Asticcacaulis excentricus CB 48: one gene and its partners. Each later gene encodes a partner of the first gene's protein in a complex. Links are inferred from orthologs where the notes say so. Each region holds a gene or a part of one and is shown on either strand. Other genes may lie near its edges.

Region 1 (10,505 bases):
GTGGCGCAGGGCAGGGCCTTGCGCCAGACGAGAGTCTGTTGCCAAAATTTCACAAAACCAATGACTTAGGTTTTGCCGGAACGCGGATCAGATCGGGGGTGGACACAGCCTGACACTGGTTAAGGTGTGAACGCCAAGGGTTTTTGTAACCGGAGGCGGCTCTCCCTCTTCGGGTGTCAGGGGCTCTCTCAGAGCCTGTGTCAACCCGTCTGAAGCCGCCACCGCATTGCGTAAGAGTTGGGGAAAAATGATCGGGGCTTTGATAACATGCCAGGCGTAAACAACTGGTCGCCGATCCAGCCTGAAATGGTATGGACTAAAGTCGCATCCGCGCTTCGTCATGAACTGGGTGAGGGGCCTTACAATTCCTATGTCGCGCCGTCGGCGCTGCGACAGAATCCCCTGGGCGACCCGGTGCTGGTGACGCCGACACTTTATGCCCGCGACTGGTTCGCTCGCAATGCCCTGCGCCGTGCCAACGAGCTGTGGGCGCAGCACGATCCGGACCACCGTTCGCTGGAACTGAAATCGCGGGCTGAATTCGACGATCAGTCGAAGAGCGCCCCCATGACACCGGTGACCCGCACAGATAGCGCCGAAAACGCACCGGCGGCTCCTGTCGTCAGTTTTCAGGACGCGGTGGCCCGTGTGGCCGGGCTCCAGGAACGCCTGACGTTTGAGACCTTTGTGCCTGGTCGCGGCAATGAATTCGCCTACACCATGTCGCGTCAGGTGGCCACCTGGGCGGATGGGCACTTTAACCCGGTCTTCTTCCACGGCCCTTACGGCTATGGAAAAACACACCTTCTGAACGCCATCGCCTGGGAAGCGAAGGCCCGTCGTCAGGACGCAAAAGTCGTCTATCTGACCGCGGAAAAGTTCACCTCGACCTTTGTGAAATCGCTTCAGGACCGCTCGACTGCGGCCTTTAAGGATGAACTGCGCAGTGCCGATTTGCTTCTGATCGACGATGTGCATTTTATCGGCGGCAAGACCTCGTCGCAGGAGGAGTTGTTTCACACCTTGACCGCGCTGTTGGAAAACAATAAGCGCGTGGTGTTCACGGCGGACCGTCCGCCGTCGCACCTCAACGAAATCGAAGCGCGTCTCAGATCGCACCTGTCTTCCGGACTGGTCTGCGCTCTGGATGTCGCCGATCAAAGCCTGAGAATGGGCATTATCGAGCGTAAGCTCGATCAACTCGCTAAGCGTCTGGGCGTCGCCCAGAAGCCGCAACATGATGTACTGCAATTTTTAGCAGACCGCGTACCGGGTTCTATCCGAGAGCTGGAAGGGGCCGTTAATACCCTGGCCGCTTCGGCCGGTGCGCGTCTGGGGAGTTTGACTTTGGACGAAGCTATGGCCTTGCTGCAACCCAACCTGAAGGTATCGGCTGAGCGCCGCGTGACGGTCGATGAAATCCAGAAGCTGACGGCGGATCACTTCGCCCTGAAGCAGGCGGATCTTCTGTCGGAGCGCCGGACGCGCTCGGTTGCCCGCCCGCGTCAGGTGGCGATGTGGCTGTGCAAGCAGCACACGACGCGTTCTTATCCGGATATCGGCCGCCGTTTCGGCGGGCGTGACCACACCACGGTTCTGCATGCCGTGAAGAAGGTCGAGGAGCTGCTGCAAAGCGATGAACAGATCGCCAAAGACGTGGAAGCCCTGACCCGCAAACTGCGCGGCTGATTAGCCGGTTTAACCGGTTGACGCCGCTTAATAAACATTTAAGGTCTTACGAAGCGCCGGGGCAACTGCCCCGGCCTTTTGCTCTCTACCTACACGGCCGCAAAGGCTGGTCAAAACTTCTGGCCAAAAATTCCGGCCAAAAATTCTGGGATGCCAAGATGCAGCTAATCATTGAACGTGGCGCACTCCTGAAGGCACTGGGCCACGTCCAGAACGTGGTGGAACGCCGCAACACCATCCCCATACTGTCGAACGTGCTTCTGTCGGCTGAAGGCTCACAGGTGTCCTTCTCAGCGACCGATCTCGATATGGAGATCGTCGATTCCGCAGAAGCCATCGTCGCCGTGCCGGGTCAGATCACTGCGCCGGCCCATACCCTCTACGAAATCGTCCGCAAACTTCCCGACGGAGCGGATGTCGAACTGCGCTATCAGGCCGGTGACGATCCGCGCCTCACCGTACAGGCCGGGCGCTCGCGCTTTGCCCTGCCCGTGCTGCCCGCCGGTGATTTCCCGGTCATGTCAGGCGACCATGACGGCACGACCTATGCGCTGCTGAAAGAAGACTTAAAGCGCCTGATCGACAAAACGCGCTTTGCCGTCTCGACCGAAGAGACGCGCTACTATCTCAACGGCCTTTTCCTTCACACCCTGACTGAGGACGGATCAGGCTATCTGCGTGCCGTGGCTACCGACGGCCACCGCCTGGCCCTTGCCGAAATGCCGGCTCCGGACGGTTCGATGGGCAGCGCCGGGGTTATCATCCCGCGCAAGACCATTGATCAGGCCCGCCGCCTGCTGGACGACGGCACGGGTTATGTCGAACTGACCGTTTCACCCGCCAAGATCCGCTTCAACTTCGGCACTGCGGCCCTGACGTCGAAAATCATCGATGGCTCCTTCCCGGATTATGGTCGCGTGATCCCGAAGAACAACGACAAGCTGATGCGTATCGACACGGGCATCCTGTCGCGCGCCGTCGATCGCGTTTCGACCATCTCAGCGGAAAAGAGCCGCTCGGTGAAGATGGCGATCGAGCCGGGGCGTCTGACGCTCACCGTGCGCAATATCGAAGCCGGTCAGGCCGTCGAAGAAGCGGAAATCGACTACGATTCCGACTCGCTCGAAATCGGCTTCAACGCCCGCTACATCCTCGATGTGATGGGGCAGATCGCCGGTGAACAGGTCGAACTGCGCCTCAATGATGCGGCCTCTCCGACCCTCGTGCTCGATACCGCAGATCAGGGCGTACAGTACGTGCTGATGCCGCTGCGGGTGTAGGCTCAATTTTTCGCCCTGCTCCACATTTTGGCAATGAGACAAATGGTCAGATCGAAACCCGGGGTTACCGTGTGTTTCGATCTGACTTTTTCGTTTAAAGGGCGCGCATGAAAACCCGCATTCACGCCCTGAGCCTGACCGATTTTCGCAGCTATGACCGGCTTGATGTCGATTTGTCCGGGCGGTCGCTATATCTGTTCGGCCCCAACGGCGCAGGTAAGACCAACTTTCTTGAAGCGATCAGCGTCCTCAATCCCGGTCGGGGTCTGCGCGGGGCGGCCGTCAGCGATCTGGGGCGTCGCCTTCCGCAGGAGGCCAAGGGTCGCGCCTGGGGCGTGTCGGTCGAGCTGAAAAGCGCCGAGGACGATATCCGCATCGGCACGGGGTCCGACCCGCGCAGCCTTGAAAAGCGTCTTGTGCGCATCGACCAGCAAACCGTCCCGGCGGGGCGTCTGCTCGATCATATTCGCCTGGTTTGGCTGACCCCGGCGCAGGACCGTATCTTCCTTGAGGCGCGCGCCGAGCGGCTGCGCTTTTTCGACCGCTTGGTCTTCGCCGCCACACCTTCACACGCCACGACAGTTAGCGCCTATGAAAAGGCCCTGCGTGAGCGGCTAAAACTGCTGGTGCAGGGTCCCGCCGACGCCGTCTGGCTCGACGCGCTGGAGGAGAGGCTCGCTGAGGCCGGAAGTGAGATGATTGGGGCCCGCCGCGCCGCCCTGAGCGATCTTCAGGCGGAAATCGAAGCGCACGAAAGCGCCTTCCCAAAGGCGGATCTGGGACTGATCAACGAAGCGTCAGACGCCCGGGAACGCGAGACCCTGAATACCGCCTTGCGCGAGGGATTTGCCCGGGCCCGTGCCCGTGATTCGGCGGCGGGGCGCTCGCTTTTCGGGCCCCATCGCACGGATCTCAGCGTCTTTCACCGCGAAAAAGATCGTCCGGCCGCGGACTGTTCCACGGGGGAGCAAAAAGCCCTCGTTCTGAACCTGATTTTGGCGCAGGGGTCGAGACTTTCGCGTGTCAAAAGCGCACCGAATCCTGTAGTATTACTTGACGAAGTCGCAGCGCACCTCGACCCGATTCGCCGGGCGGCGCTGTTTGATGAAACCGATCGTCTGGGCCTGCAAACCTTGTTTACAGGCACGGACGAAAGCCTCTTCGACGGATTGGCCGGGCGTGCGCTTGGGGTTCGTGTCGAAGGGGGCCAATGGGTAGAATTTAGGGACTAGGCATGGCCGAAAACGAAGAGCATCCGGAAGTCGTCGAAAACGCTTATGGCGCGGATTCGATCAAGGTTCTCAAAGGGCTGGATGCGGTGCGCAAGCGCCCTGGCATGTATATCGGCGACACGGATGACGGGTCGGGCCTGCACCACATGGTCTATGAAGTCGTCGATAACGCCATCGACGAAGCGCTGGCCGGTCACGCCACCCGGGTGGAAGTGATCCTCAATGCCGATGGGTCCTGTTCAGTCTCCGACGACGGGCGCGGGATGCCGGTCGATATCCACGCCGAAGAAGGCGTGTCGGCAGCCGAAGTCATCATGACGCAGCTCCATGCCGGCGGCAAGTTTGACCAGAACAGCTACAAGGTCTCCGGCGGCCTGCACGGCGTCGGCGTCTCGGTCGTCAATGCCCTCTCCGACTATGTTGAGCTGAAAATCTTCCGCAATGGCAAGACGCACGAGGCACGCTTTGAGCTTGGCGAAACCGTGCGTTCGGTCGAGGTTACCGGCGACGCGCCCCTGCGCGAAAATGGCAACCCCCTGACCGGTACCATCGTCACCTTCCTGCCGTCACTGAAGACCGGCCCGGACCAAGGCACCTTCACCTTCATCGATTTTGACCGCAAGACGCTTGAACACCGCCTGCGTGAACTGGCCTTCCTCAACTCAGGCGTCCACATCCGCTTCGCAGACCTGCGTGAGGCCGAGCCCTACGACATCATCCTGCATTACGAAGGCGGCATCGTCGAATTCGTCAAGCATCTGGACAAGTCAAAATCACCGATCATCAAGGAGCCGATCGACGCGCGGGGCCTGCGTGACAAGGTCGAGGTTGATCTCGCCCTGCAATGGAACGACAGCTATCACGAGACGATGCTGTGCTTTACCAACAACATCCCGCAACGCGACGGCGGCACCCACCTGGCGGCCTTCCGTGGCGCCCTCACGCGGGTGATGTCGGCCTATATGGAGTCTTCAGGCCTCGCCAAGAAGGAAAAGGTCTCGGTATCGGGTGAAGACGCGCGCGAAGGCCTGACCTGCGTTCTGTCGGTCAAGGTGCCGGACCCCAAATTCTCGTCGCAGACCAAGGACAAGCTGGTCTCCTCCGAAGTGCGTCCGGCCGTCGAAGGCATCGTCTTCGAAAAGCTGTCGCAGTGGTTTGAAGAAAACCCGGTCGAAGCCAAACAGATCGTCTCCAAGATCATCGAAGCTGCTGCCGCCCGTGAAGCGGCCCGCAAGGCCCGCGAACTGACCCGCCGCAAATCGGCGCTCGACATCAACTCGCTGCCAGGCAAGCTGGCCGACTGTCAGGAACGCGACCCGGCCAAGTCCGAACTCTTTATCGTCGAGGGTGACTCGGCCGGTGGCTCGGCCAAGCAGGGCCGTAACCGTGAAAATCAGGCCATCCTGCCCCTGCGCGGCAAGATCCTGAACGTCGAACGCGCACGTTTTGACAAAATGCTGTCGTCGGAAATGATCGGCACGCTGATCACGGCGCTAGGTACCGGTATTGGGCGAGATGATTTCAATATCGAGAAGCTGCGCTACCATAAGATCATCATCATGACCGATGCTGACGTGGACGGCGCGCACATCCGTACCCTGCTTCTGACCTTCTTCTACCGTCAGATGCCGCAGATCATCGAAAACGGCTATCTCTATATCGCTCAGCCGCCTCTGTATAAGGTCGCCAAAGGCAAGTCGTCGCGCTACCTGAAGGACAACACCGAAATGGACGCCTTCCTAATCGAGGAAGGCACGTCTGAGGCGGTTCTGGAACTGCGCTCAGGTGAGCGTATCACCGCTCAGGACCTTGAGGCTCAGGTACGTATCGCCAAGACCTTCAAGGGCAGCGTGGACCGTCTGGCCAGCCGCGCCCCGGCCTTTGCGATCGAACAGGCGGCACTGGGGGGCCTGTTCGGCGACAAGCCCGATCTGGCACTGGTCGCCAAGCGTCTTGATCGTCTCAAGGAAGACGGTGACGGTGACTGGAGCGTCGAAGCCAATACGACCAGCCACGGCGGCTATGTCTTTACCCGCGTGCGTCGTGGCGTATCGGAAAAGATCGTGCTGGATGACGGCCTGATCCATTCGCAGGACGCCCGCCGCCTCAATGAGCGGACGCTGGAACTGGGAGACCTGTTCAACGAAGTCTCGACCTTCCGTCGCAAGGACAAGGCCGCAGACATCCGCGGGCCTCTGGACCTCGTCGCCGCCGTTCTTGATGCCGGACGCAAAGGCCTGAGCATCCAGCGCTATAAGGGCCTGGGTGAAATGAACCCGGATCAGCTGTGGGAAACCACGCTGGATAAGGACGCCCGCACCCTGCTTCAGGTAAAGGTCAATCTGACCGACGAAGCCGACGACCTGTTTGTCAAACTGATGGGTGATCTGGTCGAACCACGCCGCGAGTTCATTCAGGACAATGCGCTCGATGCTGAAGTGGACGCCTAACGCCACCTACCACCCTCTTTTAAAACCGCCGGGTCAACACTCCGGCGGTTTTTTCTGCGGCAAGTGTCGATTTGCGATTCTTTATATAACGTCACGCGCCCCGCATCCCATCGGTGATGCATCCCCCTCAGCCCCACTTCTCACCTCCACGGTTAGCTAGAGCGTTTGCGCGGAGGCCCTCATTGCGCCTCGCGGCAATTGATGCTGGGGATGCATGACTTCCGACTTGCACGCGCTCATCGCTCTAAAGTGGCAAAAAGGGCGCCGCCTATCTCGGAAAACTTATGGCCTTGACCACCGATAGCCTAATTAAAGCGTGGCGCCGATGGCCCCAGGTAAAGGTCAACAGGGACCGCTCTGGCGGATAGTTGGAATTCGTAGGCTGGAAATTTGAAAATCAGTGCCTGCAAAACAAGCGGGACTGGAGAATGTTTAATGTTTCGAATCGAAAAGGTGATCGTAGGCGCGGGCGAGTAGCTTTCATGCATCAAGGGTAGGAGCACGGAACTCTGTTCAACCGAGCTTTATGATGCCGCTCCGCTGCTATGATCCGGTACCATCAAGGTCGATACGGACTGGGTATCGGTAGATTAGGCGATCAGATCACATTCCTGAACCAGGCGGTCGGCCGGAATATGCCAGGCCTTGTTTATTTTACGGATCATAGCGAGTGTCAGGGGGCGTTTGCGGCGAAGTATTTCTGTCGCGCGGTTTTTGCCGATCAGATTGGCTAGATCGGACTGGGTCCTGCCCTGCGCTTCCATGGCTGCCTGAATGGCTTGAACCGGATCGAGGTTCTTTGCGATAGGCCAGCGGCGCTCCTCGTAGTCATGAACGAGAGTGATCATGATGGCGAGCTGGTCATGTTCCGGCGTGCCTTCGGCTGCGCTCCAAAGGCCTTTCATTTCTTCCAGTGCGGAAGCGTGATCGTCATCGTTCTTGATAGGGCGAATGTCCATGATCAATACTTTCAGAATTGGTCGACGGTCGTTGCGTCGATCCGATCATATTCGGCATGAGTGCCAATATACAACCCTGGGAGATTTCTGCCCACGAAGTAGATTTATGACCATCCTGTCGGGTAGTTTTTTCAAATCCATTTCGACCTCAGCCAGAAAGGCGTGCCTAGAGGCTCTATTCTTCTGGCTTCTGATGCTATCCAGCCCGGTCATCGAAACGCCCGATGCCGAGCTGGACTAAAAATGGCTAACGGCGTTTCTTGACCGGCTTTAGGGGTGTAATCTGAATAACCCCACCGCCCGAGTTGGCCAATCGCAGTGTGAGACTTTGCTGGGCATCGACATCAATTTCGCTCTTCTTCACGCTCGAAGGGTGATCGCCATCTTCCCAGACAACCGCTTTATAGGCGCCTCTGCCAAGGAAGTTCAACGGCACGCTAATCGTCTTTGCACCGTCAGTCATCGCCCCCACATACCAGCTATCGCCTGAACGGCGTGCGATAACCACACATTCGTCAATGTCCCCAAGGATGAAGCGGGTCTCGTCCCAGGAGGCGGGAACGCGCTTTAAAAAGTCAACACCGTCCTCTGGACTTCCGTCCGGCTTCTTGTAGGCGGGCGGACTGTCAGAAACCATCTGAAAAGGGCTCTCGTAAACAACATACATCGCCAGTGCGGCCGCTCTGGTGGTCATGACATAAGGGTTCACGAAGCTTTGCTTTGCGGGAAAATCTGCCGGCGTCGTGTGTCTGAAACCACCCGGCGTATAGTCCATCGGCCCGAGCAGCCCACGGGTAAAGGCCAAGGTCACGTTGTGCTTGGCAGTTATGCGCTGGCTCCATTTGTTGTTTTCTGCGCCCAGCACCCCTTCTTGGGTCATGTAGTTTGGCCAGGTCCGGGTTAAACCTGCAGGCGGAAAGGCCCCATGGAGGTTGACCATGAGCTTGTGATCAGCGGCCTTCGACAGAAGTCGCCGATAAAACGCCATGATCTCCTGATCGTTGCGGTTCAGAAAATCGACCTTCACCCCCTTAACGCCCCACCGTTCATAGGTTGCCAGCGCCTCTTCAAGTTGGGCATCCAGTTGCTGCCATTGCAGCCAGACCCATACGCCGACACCCTTCGCTTTAGCGTAGCGTACGATCTCGGCAATATCGATTTCCGGCTTGGGTCGGGTCACATCGGCGTTCGCAGTGGGCTCAACGGACGATCCAACAGACCAGCCTTCGTCGATGAGAAGATATTCAAACCCCATTTCGGACGCGAAATCCGCATAAGCCTTATAGGTGGCCGTGTTCATGCCTGAGGTCTGACCATTGGCATTATGGGGGGACGGCAGAGGAAAGGCGTTGCCATTCCACCAGTCCCAGGCTGACAACCCGGGCTTAATCCAGCTTGTGTCTGCAATCATCGAGGCGGAAGCGAGTGTATTGATCAACTGGGACTCGATCAGCTGGCCATTCGTATCTCCCATCATCACGACGCGCCACGGCGTTTTAAAGTCGGTCGAAACGTCTAGCTGAGCCGCTCTGGTGCGGAACCGTGCGCCGGGGTCATTGTCTTTGCGAGGGGTCAAGACCACGCGTAAACCCGGTGTGCCGTCGTTAAGCCCCGTATAGTAGGCCCCCGGATAGTCTTGTGGATCCGATTCCGCGATAGCAAATGCGGCGGAACCCGTGCGGCAGACGACCGGCGCCTGGAACAGATGGAAGGGGCGAAACTGCGAGGCCTTAATCGCATCATGCTCGCCTTCAAAACTGTTCTCAAACCGTCCCTGGTTCAGACCGTGACAATCAAAGTCGTCGCTAAAGCGAAATGAAGTCGCCTCGTCTTGGATGTTTAGCGCCGAACGACCGGGCTGTTTAGGAACGACATAGCGAAACGCAATCCCGTCATTATAGGCCCGAACGATCAGATCCAGTCTCGCCAATTCAGACTGCCCGGTTTCAATACTTATATGACTTTCCTCGTACGAGGCGCGGACGTCTTTCGACTTCCCTACAGGCAAGGTGTAACGGTCTTCGCCCGTCACTGTTTTGGAGGCTGAAAGCTTTGCGCCCCTCTCCCCCAGTGTTGTGCCAAACGGGGAGCTGTTTTGCAAAATGAGCCCAAGCGGTGAGGCTTCAATCAGAGCCCTTTGATGCCGGCTTACACTGAAAGTAAGTGCCCCCTTATCGCTCACCACAACGTCCACACGATTACGCTTATCCGGAGACGTTGTTGAAACGGTTTGCGCCGCCGATGATGTCGCCGCAACCGCAAAAACGGTGATGGAAACGCATTTCAAACAAGACCGAAAATCGAACACCATGAAGTCCTCCCTATTTGTATGATATTGGGAGCTATCACGTGACCAAGGTCAAGATCTGAAAACGCGGCCTTTACGGTGAAGGGCCACTTTAAGGCAATGGCGTCACCTTTAGTGGCGGACAGCCAACTTTCCTAAGGACAGGAAACGGCATCGCCCTGCCCTTACAGGCCAAGGGCTGCCTTGCGGTAAAGGCGGATCTTTCACGAAGCGGCAATCCCAGGGCCACAAGGAATGGGCCCTGGAACATGTCCCGCTTCGAAAGCTTCACAGTTCGCAGTGTCTTACCAGATAGGACGCAAGAGCGCCTCGAAGACACTCAAATGCGGCGCGAGCTAGCCGCGAAGGTCGCGCTTTGCCGCGACCCGCAGACGCAAGGCGTTGAGCTTGATGAAGCCCGCCGCATCGCGGTGGTCATAAGCCACCTTGCCCTCTTCGAAGGTCACCAGATCCTGATCATAGAGGCTGTAGGGGCTTTCGCGGCCAATGACCGTGACATTGCCCTTATAGAGCTTCACCGTCACGCGACCGGTGACCTTGGCCTGCGAATAGTCGATCGCAGCCTGAAGCATTTCGCGCTCCGGCGA
Region 2 (2,965 bases), 500 kb from region 1 along the record:
CCGAGTGTTCAAAGCGGCCACGGGTCTGACCCCCAAGGCCTATGCCCGCGCCCACCGCAGCGGCCGGATGCGGGCGGCGCTGAAGACCAGCGGCAGCGTCACCGAAGCCATCTACGAAGCCGGCTTCAATGCCCCCAGCCGGTTCTACGCTGATACGGCTAACGCACTGGGTATGTCGCCGCGCACCTTCCGCAAGGGCGGGGTGGCCGAGGTGATCCGCTTCGCCGTGGGCCAATCGCGTCTGGGTGCGTTGTTGGTGGCCCGCAGCGAAAAGGGTGTCTGTGCGGTTTTTCTGGGCGATGACCCGGAGGCGCTGGTGCGCGACCTTCAGGACGCCTTTCCCGAAGCCGAACTAATCGGTGGGGACGCGGCGTTTGAAAATACGATGGCGTGTGTGGCTGGTCTGATCGAAGCGCCGCAAACCGCGCTCGACCTGCCGCTCGATATTCGCGGCACCCTGTTCCAGCAGAAGGTGTGGGCCGCGCTTCAGGCGCTGCCGGCTGGTACGCGCGTCTCTTATAGCGAACTGGCCGAGCGGGTGGGCCTGCCCGCGGCCGTGCGCGCCGTGGCCTCGGCCTGTGCGGCCAACAAGATCGCCGTGGCCATACCCTGTCACCGGGTGGTGCGTACCGATGGCAGCCTGTCGGGTTATCGCTGGGGTGTGGAGCGCAAGGCGGCGCTGTTAGAGGCGGAAGGCGAGATTCAGACCGCTTGATTTGTTCCCTTTTTGTGCTATGTTCGCGTTACGTTCTAATGACGCTGCGGAACCGCACCATGGAAAACGAGAACATCGAACCTCTGCGCAAGATCATCCACGTTGATATGGATGCCTTCTACGCCTCAGTGGAACAGCGCGATAATCCTGAACTGCGCGGCAAGCCGGTGGCGGTGGGCGGACTGGAACGCGGCGTTGTGGCGGCGGCCTCATACGAAGCGCGCAAATACGGCATCCGTTCGGCCATGCCGTCGGTGACGGCGCGACGCAAGTGCCCGGAGCTGATATTCGTCAAGCCGCGCTTTGACGCTTATAAGGCCGTCTCGAAACAGATCCGCGACATTTTTGAGGACTATACGGAACTGGTGGAACCACTGTCGCTCGATGAGGCCTATCTCGACGTCACGCACAATCACAAAGCTATCGCCTCGGCGACCCTGATCGCGCAGGAAATCCGGGCGCGGATCAAGCTGGCGACCGGACTAACGGCTTCGGCGGGTGTGTCCTATAACAAGTTTTTGGCCAAGATGGCGTCGGACTATCGCAAGCCAGACGGGCTTTACGTCATCACGCCGCGCATGGGGCCTGAGTTTGTAGAGACCCTGATGGTGGGGCGCTTCCACGGCATCGGCCCGGCGACCGAAGAGAAGATGAATCGGCTGGGCATCCTGACCGGGGCAGATCTCAAGGCGCAGGATCTGGCCTTTCTGCAAAAGCATTTCGGCGTGTCGGGCGACTATTACTACAATATTGCGCGCGGCATCGACCATCGCCGCGTGCAGCCGGACCGGGTGCGCAAGTCCGTGGGCGCGGAAAACACCTTCTTTCAGGACATCTTCTCACTGGAGGCCGCGCGCGCAGCCCTTTCACCTATCGTGGACAAGGTGTGGCGCTATTGCGATCAGCACGGCACGCGCGGCCGCACCGTGACGCTTAAGGTCAAATATACCGACTTCCAGCAGATCACCCGCAGTCACACCGCGGCTGCCATCGTGCTCAACAAGGGTGAACTGGCCCGTCTGTCGGGCAGTCTGCTCGAAAGCGTCTTCCCAATCGCCAAGGGGATTCGTCTGCTGGGCGTCACCCTATCGTCGCTGGGCGGTTCGCAGGCGCAGGCCGAACCGCAGCAACTCAGTTTGGCGATTTAGAGCGACATGTCGAAAAGCGTGAACGGTTTTCGAAAAAAAATATCTCTACCAAACAGAAGCTTAGAGAGCTTGTCGTCTCAGCTGGGCCGACGAACGCTTTAACCAAACGTGGTCGTGATATCCGCCCCTTCCTTGAGCGTCAGGGTGACCGGTGTGCGTTCAACCACCTCGGCCAGTCGCGCCCTCTGGGCCTCATCCAGGGCTCCCTTAAGGGTCAGCAAACGTGTGATTTTTGAGCGCTTGTCGTCCTTGCTGTGGTGCAGTTCAACATCGATGGCCTCCAGCGGCCAGCCCTTGTGCGCCGCATACATGCGTAGGGTGATACAGGTACAGGCGGCCAGAGAGGCTAGCAGCAGGTCGTAGGGTGCAAATCCAGCATTGCCGCCGCCCAGAGCTTCAGGTTCGTCGGCGGTGAGGGTGCGTCCGCCGGTTTCAATGGTGGTGAGAAAGTCGACGGTGCCGATATGGGCGCGTGCATGAGCCATGTGGTGTCTCCCTTTTGTCGGCAGACTATATGCGCGCAGCGTCCCTTCCTATGGCTATTTTACGCGCACGCGATGCAAATGGAGGGCTGCGGCGGGGTGCCAGCGAGACAAAAGAGGCAAAGCATGACGACCCTGTATGGCCAAGAGGCCCGCGAACGTATCTGGTCCCTGATCAAGGACACTAAGGTGGCTATGCTGGCGACGCACGCTGCGACTGGCCTGCTGCACGCGCGGCCCATGATGCCGCAAATTCGCCACCCGGAGGACAAGGCCTTTGACGGCGTGCTGTGGTTCTTTACCGGGGCTGACACAGGCAAGATTGGTGAAATCGAAGCCAATCCGGAGGCGCTTCTCACCTTTTCCGACCCTAAGGGCCACAATTATGTCGCCCTCAATGGCACGGTGAGCATCAGTCGCGACCCAGTGATTATCGATGAACTGTGGTCAGCGGCGGACAAGGCGTGGTTCCCCGGCGGCAAGGACGATCCCAATCTGCGCCTGCTGCGTTTTAACGCGAGCGAAGCCGAATTCTGGGACAGCCCTGGCCTGATTGCCGCCGGCGTCGCCTTCCTTCAGGCCATGGCCACGGGCGAGCGTGCCGATCCCGGTGACCACGG
Region 3 (10,452 bases), on another replicon or contig:
CCAGCAGCAAGACGCGCGCCTGAATATTCAACTCAAACTCCCTGAAACACAGGCCCTGACACGCAGGATATCCGGCCGCCAGACAAGCGGTAGAAAAGGCCTAAACGATTCGTCTCGCCAAAAGGTAAACGCGCCGGAAAGGTTTAGCGGCGGACGATGAAACGCCGGTGGGTGTCTTCGGCTTCGGAGGCAATCAGGAGAAATCCGTTCTGCTGGCAGAAGTGCGGCACATCGATCTGCGCCATAGGGTCGTCGGCCAGCAGTGTAATAACCGCACCGGGTTGTTCAGCCAGAGCCTTTCGCAGGCGCAGGGTCGGTACCGGGCACCGGTGGCCGCGCGCGTCGATCAGCAGGGAAGGCGGCTCGGTTGGGGTCATGGAGGTACGGGCGGTCTCAAAAATGCCTTTTCAGCACCGAATGTTTGGTCAATGCCGTCGAATCCGCGCAAATGCAAGCGAGATAGAGGAGTCGCCCTATGCGTTGGCTGATCTTTGTGTTGTCGCTGATGGTCGTGACCCCCGGCGCGCGGGCGCAGGTATCGTCCGAACCTGATTTCTTTGCCCGCGTTCGTATGGCCGGGTTCGAAGCGCCGGTGGAGGTGCGCCGCACGGGGGTGAAAATGCGGGTGGACATGTTGAGCGGCGGGGTATCGCAGACCTATATTGCCGACCGCGACAAGGGGGTTCTGATCCACCTGACGGCAGCGGGCGGCAAACGTATCGCGCTGCTGTTTCCCTTAAGCCGAGAAGCGGCCCTGTTGCCGCTTCCGCTTGATCTGGCGACGCTGGAATCGCGCGCGACGGTGCGTCCGGTGGGCTCAAGCCTGATGGCCGGGCAACCGTGCCGCACGCTGGAATTCAGCGGCTACCTCAATCAGTCGGGCATGGCCTGCGCCAATAGTGACGGAATTCTGATGCAGATGACGCAGAAGGGGCGCAATGTGCCGCTGTTTCAGGTGGTGGCCTACGCCAGGGGCGCTCAGGACGCCAAGTGGTTTGTCATTCCGCCGGATTACCAGACGGCGGTTTTGCCGGGTCTGGGCGGCGCGACGGCCCCTACGGGCCCTATGACCAATCCCGTAAAACCGTAGAAAAGACCGGGGATTATCCCGGCCTTTTCATTAGATACATTAGGAGGCTTTGAGCTTTTTGATCCGCTCAGCGTGCTGCCGGACCAGGCCTTGCGTCGAAGTGTCGGTATTGAAAACGCTGTACCAACCCTGCGGCTCGTGCGGCGGATCACCGACATAGGCGGTTTCGCCACGCAGCATCCAGTAGTCCTTATGCAGAGCGCGGCCCGCACCGCCCCAGGCCCAGAAGTTTGAGCCCGACACCGGCCCGCCGGTTTTCACGGCGTCTTCGACCGCCTTATAGATCATACCATAAAACTTGTCTTTCCAGACGGTTGGCGTGCCCGGCTCATACTTCACGTCATCTCTGGGGAAGCCGAATTCTTCGAAGACCAGCGGCTTGTTCATGGCCGTCGCGATGCGGATATGGTCATCGATATATTTTTGCACCTTGGCGGCGCCAGCATCGAAGGTGCCGGGCAGGTCCTTGCCGTCGACCCAGCTCCAGTTTTGTGGCCAGATGTGCGCCGTCAGGTAGTCGATCTCCTTATGCGCGTTGATCAGGAACGTTTCATTGCCAACCACGCCCATGAGGCCTTCGTGGCCCAGCGACACCAGATGATGCGGCGCCAGCGAACGGATCAGTTTGGCGGTCGAAGAAATCCAAGCCAGATAGGCTGGCATGTGGTGCGCGGCGATTTCAGGCCCACCACCGGGACGCGGCTCATTGCTGAGCTGCCAGGCCATGATGGTGGCGTCATCGCGATACGGTTTTTTGGTCAGCGAATTGGTGCGCTTGAGCAGGAACTGCACATAGTCGTGGTACATCGCCACGGCCTTTGCGTTGGCATAGAAGCGCGAGCTGACATCGGCAAATTCCGGCCACGGATGGGCGGGATCGCCATTATTGATATAGTGCCCGGTCGTGTAGTCGAGATAGGCCATCATGCCGCCTGACCATTCCCAGAAGTTGGTCAGGTAAAGCACAGCCTTCATGCCGCGCTTGTGCATTTCGACTAGCAGGTAATCCAGCCCGACCAGCAGGTCTTCGTTGTATTTGCCGTTTTCGCGCGTGCGGAAGGCCGGATCGAGCGAGTTTTTCAGCGGCGACAACTCAGACGAGGCCAGAACGCGTAGATTAGTGACGCCCAGCGCTTTAAGATCGTCCAGTTCCTTCTGAAGACGCGTACGGTCACCAAAGGCGGCGTCGGCCCCCAGATAGGCCCCGTACCAGATATTGGCCCCAACGAAGCGATAGGTTTCGCCTTTGAGTTTGAAATGCGGGCCCTGAACGGTGACAAAATCACCGACCGGTGTGGCGGCGGAGGCATGGCTAACCATGGTCAGAGCGCCGAGGCTAAGCGAGGCCAGCAGGGCGCTGCGGCGGGAAAGGGACGCGGGCATGGGAATCCTTCCTGTTTGTTTTTGGTGGGACGCAACTTAACCTGTAATAATTATTTTTGAAATATTTAATCGATGAAGCGGCGTTTTTCGATTGCGGCTGGGGATTTATCCCCATAGGCTCTTGGCAAGCGCAGGCGGTCACGATAGAAGCACACTCCGCTCAAGGCAAGGACAGGTGGCCGAGTGGTTTAAGGCAGCGGTCTTGAAAACCGCCGTAGGTGGAAGCCTACCGTGGGTTCGAATCCCACCCTGTCCGCCATCACACACAAAGACCGGCCCCAAAAGGGCCGGTCTTTGTGTGTGATCGACGGGGGTGGGGACTTGAACCCACGGGGAGATGGGGTTCGTAAACCGGAGCGAAGCGTAGGTTCGGCGGAGCGCAGCGGAGCCAATCCCACCCTGCCCGCCCGTGCGTCTGGCACCTTGCCCCTTCGCCATATGCGGCATACCCTCTCGCGAATAAAAAGAGGACGCCCCCATGATCGCCACCGTTCTGACCGCGCTGGTTGCGCTGATCCATATCTATATTCTTATCCTTGAGATGTTCCTATGGCAGAAACCGGCGGGGCTGAAAGCCTTGGGGCTCAGCCGCGAATTTGCGGAGCAGACAAAGACTTTGGCGGCCAATCAGGGGCTTTATAACGGGTTTCTGGCGGCCGGTCTGATCTATGGGTTGATGCCGGGGCCGCACGCGCTGGCCTTCAAGGTCTTCTTTCTGATCTGCGTGGTGGTGGCCGGGGTCTATGGCGCGGCGACGGCCAGCCGCAAGATTCTGTTTATTCAGGCGCTTCCGGCAGCGCTGGCCCTGATCGCTCTGGGGCTTAATCTGTAAGGCGATTAACCAAGCCTTTTCCATTTCTTTTTACCCTGTTTGGGCACAGAATGTGTTGACCGGGGCGTCCCATGTCCACCCAATTGAACCTGATTGCGAAAAGATCAGTGCAAATGCTTGTTCTGGCAAGCATCTGGCTTCTGGCCGCCTGTGCGGGTGGGCCGAAGCTGAGCACGCGCGACGAGCCGGAAGTGGTGAAGAACGGGCAGTATCGCGCCGCCAACTTACGGCCCTATAAGGTGCGCGGCGACACCTATAGCCCCTATGTGCCCGATATTGGCGACACGCTTACAGGCACGGCAAGCTGGTACGGCCACGAGTCGGGCAGTCTGACGGCGACAGGGGAACACTTTGATCCGAATGCCCTGTCGGCGGCGCACAAGACCTGGCCGCTCCCGTCGGTGATCGAGGTGACCAATCTCGACAATGGCCGCAGTCTGCGGCTACGGCTCAATGATCGCGGGCCGTTTGTCGATGGGCGTCTGCTTGATCTGTCGAAAGGGGCCGCCAAGGCCTTGGGCGTGCATCAGACCGGCACAGCGCGGGTGCGCATCAAATTTTTGGGCCCGGCCGTGCTGGGCGCGCGTCCGACCTATGCCGCAGCGACGCCTGAGGTGGCGGACGGGGATCGACAGCGGTATCGCGTGCAGGTCGGGGCCTTTTCCGAGCGCGCCAATGCTGAGCGGGTCAGCGACCAGTTGCGAGCGCGGGTCGATGAGCGGCGGGGTCTCTATGTCGTGACGCTGGGGCCGTTCGAGGGGGCGCAAAAGGCCGAACTTTATCGGCAAAAGGTGCTGGCGGCGGGCTATTTCGACGCCATTCTGACGCGTGACGAGTAATTTCGGCGGGTTGTGATTTTAGCCTTGTCTTAGCCGAGCGCTTGGCCGATGTATCGGCTGACATGACCGGTAGATTCATTACATTCGAAGGCGGCGAAGGTGCCGGAAAATCCACTCAGGTGAAGGCCCTGGTAGCGCATCTGCGCGAATTGGCGCTGGAGGTGGTGCAGACGCGCGAACCGGGTGGCTCCAGCGGCGCGGAGGCGCTGCGCGACCTGCTGGTGACGGGTGAGGCCGGGCGCTGGTCGCCGATGTCTGAAACCCTGATGATGTATGCGGCGCGTGCCAACCATCTGGAGCAGGTGATCCGGCCGGCACTGGAACGCGGGGCGTGGATCGTCTGCGACCGCTTTTCCGACTCCACACGTGCCTATCAGGGGGCGGGGGGCGGCGTGACCCCCGAACTGATCGAAAGCATTGACGCCGCCGTTGTAGCGGACACTCAGCCCGATTTGGTTATCGTGATGGATATGCCGCCGGAAGCGGGCTTAAAGCGGGCGCTGGCGCGCGGCGATGCCGAAAACCGCTTTGAGTCCAAGGGACTGGCCTTTCATGAGCGTCTGCGTGAGGGCTTTCGCAGGCGCGCCGCCGCGCATCCTGAGCGTTATCGACTGATCGACGCCGACCGCTCAATTGAAGACATCAAGGCCGATGTCTGGCGCGTGGTGTCGGGCCGCTTTGCGGAACTGAAGGTAAGCTGAGATGGCGGTGACCGAAGACGATACCGCCGTCGCCCATCCGCGTCAGGTCTTTGATTTCATTCAGGGCGAAGCGCAGGAAACGGCCTTTCTTGATGCTCTGTCGCGCGGGCGTCTGCACCACGCTTGGCTGCTGTGCGGGCCCGAAGGGGTAGGCAAGGCGACCCTTGCCTACCGCGCGGCGCGTTATCTGATGGGGCATCAGCGCGACCGGGGCTTTGGCATTCTTGGCATGTCTGAGGAGGACCCCGATGCGCGCCTGATTGTGGCGCAGTCGCACCCTGACCTGCTCGTGCTGGAGCGTGAGCAGAAGGACGGCAAGACGCGCAAGAATATCACCGTCGATGCAGTGCGCGAGGTGGTCGAGTTCTTTTCCAAAGCGCCGTCGCGTTCGGCCTATCGCGTCTGTATCGTTGATGCTGTCGATGACCTGAATATCAATTCAGCCAATGCCTTGCTGAAAATTCTTGAGGAACCACCTGAACGCGGCTTGCTGTTCCTCATTTCGCATTCGCCGGGCAAACTTCTGGCGACCATCCGCTCACGCTGCCGGCGTCTAGGCTTCTCGCCGTGGGACGATGAAGCGGTTCAGCGCTTTATCTCGGCGCGCGCCGACCTTAGCCCTGAACAGCTTGAACGACTGGTGGTAATGGCCAAGGGCTCCCCGGGCAAGGGGTTGCGGCTGTGGGAAGAGGGGGCGCTGGAGATGGATGAGCTGGCGGCGCGACTGTTGTCCGACGCGCAGCCTGCGCGCTTCGATCTGTTACCGTTGATGACGCTGTTCAAGACGAACTCCTCGAAGATCGACGGTCCCAAAAAATTCGCGCAATTTATCGCCGCGCTGAGTGATCGAGTACAGGAGCGGGCGCTGAGCGCCGACGCCCCGGCGCGCGGACGGCAATGGTCGGAACTGTGGGTCAAACTTAGCACGGTCGTCGCCGAAACCGAGGGTGTCAATCTGGACCGCGGCGAATATTTCTGGTCCATCGTAAACGATATCAAGGCTTTAAGGTAAGATGCTTATCGACAGTCACGTCAATCTGCACGCCCCGCAATATGACGAAGACCGTGACGCGGTGATCGACCGGGCGCGTGAGGCCGGAGTGGGCCTGATGGTCAATATCTGCGACCGGGTGTCGAATTTTGAAACCTGCTATGGTTTGACGACGCATCAGGACATCTGGGCCACCGTTGGCACGCACCCGCACGAGGCCAAGGAGAATCCCGGTCTCAGCGTGGCGGACCTGCTGACACTGGCGCAACGGCCAAAGGTGGTCGGTATTGGCGAATGTGGGCTGGATTTCCACTATGACTTCAGCCCGCGAGACATTCAGGCGGCGGTGTTCAGCACCCATGTCCAGGCGGCGCGCCAGAGTGGCCTGCCGCTGGTGGTGCATACGCGCGAGGCCGATGCCGAAATGTGGGAGATTCTTTCCGACGAACACGCCAAGGGGGCGTTCACCTTCCTGCTGCATTGCTACACCTCAGGCGCTGAACTGGCGAAGAAGGCGGCCGGGATAGGGGCCTACTTCTCGGTGTCGGGCATTGCCACCTTCAAGGCGGCGCAGGATGTGCGCGACATTATCGCGGACATGCCAGCCGAGCGCATTATTGTTGAAACTGACTGCCCCTATCTGGCGCCCACACCCATGCGCGGCCGGCGCAACGAACCGGCCTATGTGACGCACGTCTATGACAAGCTGGCGGAAATCCGTGGCTGGACGCGCGAAGACACGATCGCGCGGACGACCGACGCCTTCTACGCCCTGTTCAAGCGGATACCGCGCGCATGAGACGGCTGAGGACCACCATACTGGGTTCAGGTTGCTCGACCGGCGTGCCGCGTGCCGACGGCTTTTGGGGGCGCTGTGATCCGTGTAACCCGAAGAACCGCCGCAGCCGCTGTTCGGCCCTGTTTCAGGCTTTCGATCCATTGTCTCCCGAACAGACGACCAATGTGGTGGTCGATACGTCCCCGGATTTTCGCACCCAGATCATGCAGACAGGCATAAACCATCTGGATGCCGTACTGTGGACACATGACCATGCGGATCAGACGCATGGCATAGACGACATGCGGGCCTTTGCGCTTTTGCGCAAAATGCAGGTGCCGGGCTATATGGATGAAGCGACGCGTCAGACCCTGCTCAGCCGGTTCGATTATATTTTTGCGGGCAAGTTCGGCTATCCGCCGATCTGCGCGCCAATGGCCTTGCCGCTTTTCGGAGAGACGTTCCATCTGACGGGCGAGGGCGGCGAAGTCCCGGTTGTCACCTTCGATCAGATACATGGTCCTATTCGTTCCGTCGGCTATCGTATCGGGGACGTGGCCTATTCCAGCGACATCAGTGACCTGCCAGAAGACAGTTTTGCGCATCTTTACGGGCTAAAGGTCTGGGTTGTGGATGCACTGCGCTATTCGCCGCACCCGACGCACGCGCATCTCGATCTGGCGCTGGAATGGATCGCCCGCGTCAAGCCTGAGCTGGCCGTGCTAACCAACCTGCATCAGGAAATGGATTACGAAGAATTGCGGGCGAACCTACCGGACGGTGTCGTGCCTGCCTATGATCAGATGGTGATTGATACGGAGTTTTAGAGCCATTCGCCGGCTCAGTTGAGCCGTCCAATGGCTCTAAGTTTTTGTTTGGTCGCGCAATTTTTCCGAAAAGTGGTATCCACTTTATCGGCTTGCGCTCTGGGAAGCCTGTTCGGGGTGGGGAAGGTTGGAACGCAAAAAAGAACAGCTTAAAAAATTGAATGAAATAATGGGTTTCAAAAACAAACCCACCCCGAACGTCTGCAATTCATCATATTTACAGAGCGTTGTCATTTGAAATTTTGCGTAGCAGCATTGGCTACGTTTCAGGTTAAATTTCAGGTAAATATTTGTTAATTATGATAAAAATATAAACCCTGTAACAATAAAGAAAGATTCGTGATTGTGCGCTGCGTTATAATGGTAGGGTGATCAGGCACACCGCCTGCGCGGCCAGTCCTTCTTCCCGACCGGTGAACCCCATCTTCTCGGTGGTCGTGGCCTTGATGCTGACTCGCGCCAGATCAAGCGTGAGAATATCGGCGACTCTGTGACGCATGGCCTCCCGATGCGGCTTGATCTTGGGGCGCTCGCAAATCAGCGTGACATCGGCATTGACGATTTCCCCCCCACGCTGGCGTATCAGTTCGACCGCATGACGCAGAAACAGGTCAGACGGCGCACCTTTCCATTGTGGGTCGGTGGGCGGGAAGTGATCGCCAATATCGCCTAACCCCGCGGCCCCTAGCAGGGCATCCGTCAGGGCGTGCAGGCCAGCATCGGCATCCGAATGGCCGATCAGGGTCTGATCGTGGGTAATTTCCACGCCACACAGCCACACGCTTTCGCCGGGGCCCCAGCGGTGAGCGTCAAAGCCCTGACCGATACGCATCTGTTGAGCGGGCATAAAGGCCTCCAGCACGGCAAAATCTTCGGGATAGGTCAGCTTTTGAAGCCGCTGTTCCCCTTCGACGATCTCGACGCTGATCCCGGCGGCAGCGGCTACCATGGCCTCGTCGGTGGCCTCGACCGCACCCGTCCACTGGGCATAGGCGTCGGCTATGTCTCTGAGGCGGAAGGCCTGAGGGGTCTGGGCCCGCCACAGACCATTACGCGAGGGCGCGTCGATGATGCGGCTGTCTTCGGCACGTTTCAGCGAGTCGGTGACCGGTACGGCCAGAATAGCGGCGCGCGCCGTTTGCAGCCGAGTCAGAAGCGTTTCAATCAAGTCTACCGTCAGCAGGGGCCGCGCGGCATCGTGGATCAGCACGAGATCATCGGGCGCAGCCGTTTCATGCAGAGCACTGAGGCCGGTTTGCACGGAAAGGGCGCGCGTGGCCCCGCCAGGAACGACGCGCACCCGCTCCAACCCCTGAAGCGTCAGGGTGGCGTGATCGAGATCGTCGCGCGGCACGACAACCACTATGTCGGCGGCTCCGGCGCGGGCAAAGGCTTCGATCGACCAGTTGAGGACCGGCTTACCGCGCAACGGCATCCATTGCTTTTTGCCGCCTGACCTCAGACCTGAACCGCCGGCAACGATGATCGCATTGAAACTCATGGCTTCGTCTTAATCGGAGCCCGCCCATTGCGTAAAGAGGGCTTCGCGGTTATTTCGCGTTCATGATGACGCACAGTCTTAGGATCGGAGATGTGGAGATTGCCGGGCGCGCCCTGATCGCGCCGATGACCGGTGTGTCTGATCTGCCCTTCCGCCGCATGGCTTCTAAGCTGGGGGCTGCCTATGCGGCCACCGAGATGGTCGCCTGTGCCGAGTTGGAGCGTGGGCGTCCGGACGTGGTGCGCAAATTCGCGCTGGGGGAACATGCCGGCCTTAAGATCGTGCAACTGATCGGCAAGGACCCGGCGTTTATCGCGCGTGGGGCCGCTCTGGCCGAAGCGTCGGGTGCGCATATTGTTGATCTCAACTTTGGCTGCCCGGCCAAGGAGGTGACCGGCGTCCTGTGCGGGTCGGCCCTGATGCGCGACCTCGATGCCGCCAGCCGCCTCATGGAGGCGGCCGTCAGCGCGACTTCGCGACCTGTGACGGTTAAAATGCGGATGGGGTGGGACAACCAAAGCCGTAATGCACCGGAATTGGCTCGTCGGGCGGAAGCCATTGGGATTCAGGCGGTAACCGTTCATGGCCGCACGCGGCAGCAGTTTTACAAGGGCGAGGCCGACTGGGCCTTTGTGCAACAGGTCAAGGAGGCGGTGTCCATCCCCGTCATCGTCAACGGCGACATTACGGATGGCGAGAAGGCGCGCGAGGCCCTCGCGCAGTCTGGGGCCGACGGCCTGATGATCGGGCGCGGCGTCTATGGCCGCCCGTGGCTGGCCGCGCAACTCGATGCGGCTCTGAGCGGCGAAAATGAGCCTGAGCCGACCGGATCGGCGCGTCTGGAGCTGATCCTCGAACATATGCACGACAGTCTCAGCTTCTACGGCAGCGGTCTGGGCCTCAAAATGTTCAAGAAGCATTTGGGCTGGTATATTGAAGCTGGCGATTATAGCGAAGACCCCGCCGTTCGCCGTCAGGATAAGGCGCGGCTGTGCCGTATGGATGATCCCACAGATATCGAACGGGAGTTGAGTGCCCTGTTTGGCTAATACCCCTTTAAGGGAATCTGAAAACATTTCGTGATCGTCGGCCGGCAAATTCGGCGCATTCTTGCAACATAGATGTTGATATTCAGACACAGTAGTGCACAAATGCCACCCTCAGAGCGTACTGCGTTAGCGCACAAACTCAGGACGCTCTGAGGTTTGTTTGAAGGCGCAATTTATCCATAAAGTGGTGCCCACTTTATCGGATTGTGCTCCATTGTGGCATCTGGAAAGCTGGGTTTTGAAAGACACAGGTATCAGGCGGCGCTTCGGCCTATCATGGGCCCGCATGACGCGGGGGCTGAAAAATGCCAGCCGTGGCCGTTTGGCCATGGTGAGTGCCTATGCCCTGTCGGCCCTGATGACCGCTTTTATTATCTGGATCATCATTGCGGCGCCGGGGGCTGGGCCGCTGGGGCCATCGAGTGTCTTTCTGTTCAGCCTTGTTTGCCTGAATCTGGCGC

The links.
Region 2: the proteins of dnaN (region 1) and dinB are in contact, whole or in part, in a solved structure (PDB 1OK7), measured with the Escherichia coli proteins. The link is inferred for Asticcacaulis excentricus CB 48 from one-to-one orthologs.
Region 3: the proteins of dnaN (region 1) and ASTEX_RS14280 are in contact, whole or in part, in a cryo-EM structure (PDB 8GIZ), measured with the Escherichia coli proteins. The link is inferred for Asticcacaulis excentricus CB 48 from one-to-one orthologs.

What each region holds. Positions count from the first base shown.
Region 1 is NC_014816.1:139-10,643, forward strand. The notes cover bases 999-3,908. They hold dnaN (DNA polymerase III subunit beta), read left to right. Parts: upstream 999-1,847; coding sequence 1,848-2,969; downstream 2,970-3,908. Other genes in these bases: dnaA (chromosomal replication initiator protein DnaA), read left to right, coding at 999-1,689; recF (DNA replication/repair protein RecF), read left to right, coding at 3,077-3,908. Also shown: more of dnaA, read left to right, coding at 268-998; more of recF, read left to right, coding at 3,909-4,201; gyrB (DNA topoisomerase (ATP-hydrolyzing) subunit B), read left to right, coding at 4,204-6,651; ASTEX_RS00025 (helix-turn-helix domain-containing protein), read right to left, coding at 7,242-7,610; ASTEX_RS20925 (hypothetical protein), read left to right, coding at 7,717-7,851; ASTEX_RS00030 (glycoside hydrolase family 97 protein), read right to left, coding at 7,858-9,921; ASTEX_RS00035 (argininosuccinate synthase), read right to left, coding at 10,254-10,505. UniProt on the Escherichia coli protein: Confers DNA tethering and processivity to DNA polymerases and other proteins. Acts as a clamp, forming a ring around DNA (a reaction catalyzed by the clamp-loading complex) which diffuses in an ATP-independent manner freely and bidirectionally along dsDNA.
Region 2 is NC_014816.1:497,020-499,984, forward strand. Bases 1-2,818 are described here. They hold dinB (DNA polymerase IV), read left to right. Parts: upstream 1-774; coding sequence 775-1,863; downstream 1,864-2,818. Other genes in these bases: ada (bifunctional DNA-binding transcriptional regulator/O6-methylguanine-DNA methyltransferase Ada), read left to right, coding at 1-715; ASTEX_RS02330 (OsmC family protein), read right to left, coding at 1,962-2,348; ASTEX_RS02335 (pyridoxamine 5'-phosphate oxidase family protein), read left to right, coding at 2,472-2,818. Also shown: more of ASTEX_RS02335, read left to right, coding at 2,819-2,965. UniProt on the Escherichia coli protein: Poorly processive, error-prone DNA polymerase involved in translesion repair and untargeted mutagenesis. Copies undamaged DNA at stalled replication forks, which arise in vivo from mismatched or misaligned primer ends.
Region 3 is NC_014817.1:554,955-565,406, reverse strand. What follows is about bases 3,995-6,851. They hold ASTEX_RS14280 (DNA polymerase III subunit delta'), read left to right. Parts: upstream 3,995-4,846; coding sequence 4,847-5,857; downstream 5,858-6,851. Other genes in these bases: ASTEX_RS14270 (MBL fold metallo-hydrolase), read left to right, coding at 6,632-6,851; ASTEX_RS14275 (TatD family hydrolase), read left to right, coding at 5,859-6,635; tmk (dTMP kinase), read left to right, coding at 4,207-4,845; ASTEX_RS14290 (septal ring lytic transglycosylase RlpA family protein), read left to right, coding at 3,995-4,144. Outside these bases: ASTEX_RS14320 (diguanylate cyclase domain-containing protein), read right to left, coding at 1-31; ASTEX_RS14315 (sulfurtransferase TusA family protein), read right to left, coding at 144-377; ASTEX_RS14310 (hypothetical protein), read left to right, coding at 476-1,090; ASTEX_RS14305 (glycoside hydrolase 5 family protein), read right to left, coding at 1,130-2,473; ASTEX_RS14295 (DUF1304 domain-containing protein), read left to right, coding at 2,952-3,305; more of ASTEX_RS14290, read left to right, coding at 3,419-3,994; more of ASTEX_RS14270, read left to right, coding at 6,852-7,441; ASTEX_RS14265 (bifunctional 2-C-methyl-D-erythritol 4-phosphate cytidylyltransferase/2-C-methyl-D-erythritol 2,4-cyclodiphosphate synthase), read right to left, coding at 7,797-8,942; tRNA dihydrouridine synthase DusB, read left to right, coding at 9,008-9,991; ASTEX_RS14255 (sensor histidine kinase NtrY-like), read left to right, coding at 10,278-10,452. UniProt on the Escherichia coli protein: Part of the beta sliding clamp loading complex, which hydrolyzes ATP to load the beta clamp onto primed DNA to form the DNA replication pre-initiation complex.